2 linked regions of the Microbulbifer sp. A4B17 genome follow. The main gene of each other region encodes a partner of the protein of the gene in region 2 in a complex. Links are inferred from orthologs where the notes say so. Each region holds a gene or a part of one and is shown on either strand. Other genes may lie near its edges.

Region 1 (2,813 bases), 2.0 Mb from region 2 along the record:
AGTCAGTGGCTGCACAAACTCTTGCGCCCCGGCACTCATTACCACCCGGACATCCGCGCCGCGCTCTTTGAGACGGCGAACCAGGTCGGCACTCTTATAGGCGGCAATTCCACCGCTGATACCTAAAAGTATGCGTTTGTCGGCCAGAGAGGACATAAATGCTGTTTCCGATTTGGTGCGAGCCGGTAAGATTAGCATTTCTGCGTCGCTTCTTATAAGACAGCAGTAGCGCCTCACCGGTGCAGCATGGAAAAGATGTTCAGTAGATGTGCGATAGACAAGTCACTGGCTAACTGGGCTACAAATGAAGATAAAGGACTGGCCCGCAGGTGAGAGGCCTCGGGAAAAGTTATTGCAGCGAGGGGCTGAGGCCCTGTCTGATGCAGAGCTGTTGGCGATTTTTCTGCGTGTAGGGCTGCCCGGCCTCTCAGCGGTGGATCTTGCCAGGGGGCTTCTTAATGACTTTGGTGGCTTGCGCCCCCTATTGGAGGCCGAAAGAGAGGATTTCTGCCGCGCCCGAGGGCTTGGCGATGCAAAGTTTGCCCAGTTGCAGGCGGCTTTGGAAATGGCCAAGCGACACCTGGCGGAAACCATACAGCACGGCAGCGCCCTGTGCAGCCCCGGGGCGGTCAGGGATTACCTGGCGATCCAGCTCAGGCACCGGCGCAGGGAGGTGTTCTGCTGTCTCTATCTGGATAACCAGCACCGGGTGATCGCCTTTGAAGAGCTATTTGAGGGCACTTTAAACGCTGCGAATGTCTATCCCCGTGAAGTGGTCCAGCAGGCGCTGTTGAAGGGCGCTGCCGCTGTTATCTTGGCGCACAATCACCCATCCGGAGTCAGTGAACCCAGTCAGGCGGATATCTGGATTACTGAGCGCTTGACCCAGGCGCTTGAATTAGTGGATATCAAGGTTTTGGACCATTTGATCGTTGGTGAGGGCAAGGCGCTATCCTTTGCTGAGCAGGGCCTGATGTGAAGGCATCGTTTCTCGGCGTTGAAATGTTGTACAAAACTTGCTCCCTACGGGCTCTTTTGGTATAAAACGCCGCTCTTTGCGGCCGGGCCAGATTCTGCACAGGTTCCGCCGCCATCCAGGAACCGGATTAGAATCCCGATTTTTATGTTCCCGCACTACCTTTTCCTCTTCAGGATTGGCGCCATGCGGGCACAAGCGTTTTGAAGAGGCCAACAGATGTCCAAGGTATGTCAGGTAACCGGTAAGCGTCCGGTCACCGGAAACAATGTATCCCACGCTAAGAACCGCACCAAGCGTCGCTTTGTGCCGAACCTGCACAGCCACCGTTTCTGGGTTGAATCCGAGAAGCGTTTTGTGAAGCTGCGTGTTTCCGCGAAAGGCATGCGCGTTATCGATAAGAAAGGTATCGACGCTGTCCTGACTGAGCTGCGCGCCCGCGGCGAAAAAGTGTAACAGCTGTAGCCCAGCTAATAGATTGGAGATAGAGCAATGCGTGAGAAGATTCGTCTGAATTCCAGCGCCGGTACTGGCCACTTCTACACCACTACCAAAAACAAGCGCAACATGCCTGAGAAAATGGAGATCAAAAAGTACGATCCCGTTGTACGCAAGCATGTAATGTACAAGGAAGGCAAAATTAAGTAATTGCCTAACGCTACTGTACAGAAAGCCCGGTCTTAACCGGGCTTTTTTGTGCGTATTGGAAATTGAGCAGCCAGTTTACACAGGGTAATTCCAGACGATGCCAGAGCTCCCGGAAGTAGAAACCACTCTCAGAGGTCTGCAACCTCACCTTGAGGGGCACAAAATTCGCTCCGCAAAGGTGCGTCAGCACCGGTTGCGTTGGCCCGTGGAAGCAGATTTTGAGCGTCGTATCCGCAATGCCCGGATATTGAAGCTGGAGCGCCGTGCCAAGTACCTGCTGGTGCATACAGATAAGGGCTGCGCTATCTGGCATCTGGGAATGTCTGGCAGCCTGCGTATGGTTGAGGCCGCACTGGCACCGGAAAAGCATGATCATATCGACTGGCGCATGGATAGCGGCCTCACACTGCGCTATCGCGACCCGCGTCGTTTTGGTGCCCTGCTGTGGACGGCGGCGGATCCTTTAGCCCACGATTTACTCACTCACCTGGGCCCGGAGCCTCTGTCAGAAGAGCTTAGCGGTGACTATTTGTTCGAAGCTTCGCGCAAGCGAAAGCAGTCGGTTAAAACACTTATTATGGATGGCCGCATCGTTGTGGGGGTGGGTAATATCTACGCCAGCGAATCCTTGTTCCTGGCGGGCATTCGCCCCGATCGGCAGGCGGGCTCTATTTCTCGTACCCGATACCAGCGCTTGGCAGAGTCCATAAAGCAGGTTCTGAGCCGGGCGATCGCCCAGGGCGGTACGACCTTGAGAGACTTTATTGGTGGCGATGGAAAACCGGGCTATTTCGCCCAGCAGCTCAATGTCTATGGGCGAGCAGGTGAACCCTGCCCCTCTTGTGGTCGAGCGGTTCGGGACATAGTGCTGGGCCAGCGAAGTACTTTTTTCTGCTCCAGCTGCCAACGTTAAGTCACATCCTTCGGGCAGCTTTAGGCAATACTAATATCATCGTATTGTCGATAAGGAGCTGCTCAGTGGTCATGATGTTGCCTTTTCTCACGGTCACTCTGTCGGTTTGGGCCGTTTGGAACGGTCGCCGTCGCTCTGCGATAGGGTGGTGGCTGCTGACCATGGTGATCTTCATCGCATGGTGTGGATACCACATGACACGAGAACTCACCCTGTCTTTCTAGGGGTATCACCTATGATGGTGTTTATGGTGCGAAAGCTGGACAGCCTGGTGCT
Region 2 (2,756 bases):
ATATTACAGGCATGCCTATATGTCTGGTTGGTTTATTCGATTCACTAGAGATTGGTCGGTAGATGCGTACACATGTAAGGTTTGGTAATAGCCATGAATATTTTCGTCTTCGATGGCGTCAATATTAAGACGATAAAGCGCCCTAAGAGGGTAGGCCGCATTGCTCAAACTGTGAAGGTATTATTCTTATCTTTGCGATCACTGTGTAAGTGATTTCTTTACCTCATGAGGAGCATCGCGAAAGCGAATATGACAGGGATGTAAGTTTAATCTGCATCAAGTGAGACTATATGATGCATTGTTTAGGTGTGGCCAAAAAATAGTATATACCGCTTCAGCTTTGCAGCTTGAACAACAGTAATTGCTATGTACTGGGGGTACGCAACAAACAAAAAATTGAAAATTTATTGCCATCCGGATCTCTAAAATAGGCACCATAATAAAGACCATCATATCTTTCACCGGGCTCCCCTTCATTTTTGGCACCTAGTGAAATTGCTTTTGTATGGAGTTCTTTTACTCTGTTAATGCTTGAAGCTGAGAAGGCGACCATGGTGCCATTGCCTTGTGAGGCAGGCTGCTGGTCAAATGGTTTTGATATTGCCAGTTTTGAGCTGCTCCCTTCAAAAGAATAAAAAATAGCACGATCGGTGTTCATCAACTTCTTACCATTTAGCAGAGGCAGCAATTCATCAAAGAACTTCTCGGCCCTACCTAAATCGTTTGTTCCCAATGTAGTATGTGAAATCATTTCTCTATCCATGTTAATACATAGCGTCGCCGATAAAGGCATGGTGTGCCCCCTTTCTCTGGGGTGGCTGGGGCTGTAACTGCTTGCATCCTTATAGGCATACTGCCGTGACTGGAGATGGAGACTAGAACCTATCGCAGCCGGGGTAAACTTCAGGTAACAATCTCAGCTGATATGACTGAGTCATTTACAATAACGGACTTACAAATCCGTAAATGGCGCTAGCCATGTGTAAATAAGCATCATTTATTAGAACATTATTTTAATAAAAGAGTTTTGCAGAAGCACTGAATCCTCATCTGAACGCAAGCTTAATGATAATCATTGCCATATATAATGATGTGATGTATCATAACTTTAGTGTTAACTGGAGAGAATCATATGAAGCCGGGCATTCACCCTGAATATCGCGATGTACTGTTTCACGATATAGCAGCAGATACTTATTTTGTCGTTGGTTCCACTGCGAAGACCACGAAAACTGCTGAATATGAGGGTAAAACATACCCCTATATGTCTTTAGATGTTTCTAGTGCTACACATCCTTTCTACACCGGGAAACAGCACGTTTCAAAAAGCGATGGTCGAATCGCCAAATTTAATAAGCGCTTCAATCGCAAGGGTAAATAAGAATGCAAGTGGTCAGCTCTATAAAAAGTGCTAAATCCCGGCACCCGGATTGCCAGGTGGTTAAGCGCAGAGGGCGTGTTTATGTCATTTGTAAATCAAACCCTCGTTTTAAAGCGGTGCAGGGTAAACCAAGAAACAAACAATAATTTTGAGGGGCAATCTTTATCGACCGCAATCACTAGGCCGCGAAGAGTGATTTTCCATTTGAAAACGCTTGGCTTCGCGGTGGTGCCCGTTTATTGACGGGAGCGAGAGCTTAAAAGGTTGACCCCGTGTACTGATGAATGTGCTCTAGGGAGCCTAATTTCAAATAGCAGAACGTTCATTGCCTACTTTTCATGCTAGAAAAAACCGAGAGCTTCCACACCTACCCCCACTTTCGGCCGCTCGCTCTCTTGTTTTGATGGTAAGTCAATGACGGACAGTGTACCGTCCCCCTGATTTCCAATAACAACTGTCTGGCCATTTGGGTGGAAGGCCATGTCCATCGGACTCTTTCCTGTTGGAACTAGGTGCTGTCGCCCATAGGGAGGGTTCTCGATGATCGTCGCAACATTTCCATCCATATTTGTGACAATCAGCCACTTGCCGTCGGGACTAAACCGCACAATCTGCGCAGGGCACTGATGGCCACTCAAACTAATACGGGTTATCTGAGTGCATTCGATGGCATCAAAAACTACTAAATCAGGTACTTTGCCATCGCTGATGACCAATAGCTCCCCACCGGGGGAGAGGTCAATTCCAGCTGCACCATTGGGTGTTGGTAGCCGGAGTGAAAACTCACGTTTCTTTAAGTCGATGACCGATGCCCAGGGGTCAGCATCTTCGTTTTCGGTGAATAGCCTTGTTCCGTCTGGAGTGATCACGAGTCGATGGCAGCCTACGCTACGGGCATCAATCGCGCCGATGACTTCGCGGGAGCGTATATCGATTATCACGACTACGCCGCTCGCTTCCGCGCACGAGTAGAGCAGACCATCTGGACCAAACTTCATTGTATGGGGGCCTCGGTAAGGATTGATGTCGATGTATCCGCGATGTTGCCGTGCCACTAAGTCGATGACCGCGATCAAGTGGCCAGGGTTTGGATTACTCCCATAGATCCCAGGGCCATAGATTGGAACATATGCCTCTTTGCGGTCTGGAGAGATTGTTAATTCATGGGGTACAGGTGGAAAGTCGCTCAGAGTACTTCGTATCACAAAGGTGTCTGGATCGACAAAGTGAATTGTCCCTCCCTTCTTGTCGATGGCAATCATTTCCTCAGGCGAATCGATCATGATCTTCAGCTTATGTGCGTTGTACTTTTGGACCCGGCGATGGTTAAAAGTGTAGTTGCTCAAGTACACTAATGCTGCAATCAGCTGCGTTG

The links.
Region 1: BTJ40_RS13045 (region 2) and rpmB share a complex: the UniProt entries of both Escherichia coli proteins name them as parts of the 50S ribosomal subunit. The link is inferred for Microbulbifer sp. A4B17 from one-to-one orthologs.

The regions. Positions count from the first base shown.
Region 1 is NZ_CP029064.1:4,928,200-4,931,012, reverse strand. It holds rpmB (50S ribosomal protein L28), read left to right. Parts: upstream 1-1,195; coding sequence 1,196-1,432; downstream 1,433-2,813. Other genes in the region: BTJ40_RS21595 (disulfide bond formation protein B), read left to right, coding at 2,773-2,813; BTJ40_RS22875 (DUF5993 family protein), read left to right, coding at 2,609-2,761; mutM (bifunctional DNA-formamidopyrimidine glycosylase/DNA-(apurinic or apyrimidinic site) lyase), read left to right, coding at 1,722-2,537; rpmG (50S ribosomal protein L33), read left to right, coding at 1,469-1,624; radC (DNA repair protein RadC), read left to right, coding at 305-979.
Region 2 is NZ_CP029064.1:2,931,986-2,934,741, reverse strand. It holds BTJ40_RS13045 (type B 50S ribosomal protein L31), read left to right. Parts: upstream 1-1,132; coding sequence 1,133-1,381; downstream 1,382-2,756. Other genes in the region: BTJ40_RS13035 (YncE family protein), read right to left, coding at 1,723-2,586; ykgO (type B 50S ribosomal protein L36), read left to right, coding at 1,384-1,527; BTJ40_RS13050 (VOC family protein), read right to left, coding at 365-793; BTJ40_RS13055 (YopT-type cysteine protease domain-containing protein), read left to right, coding at 1-88.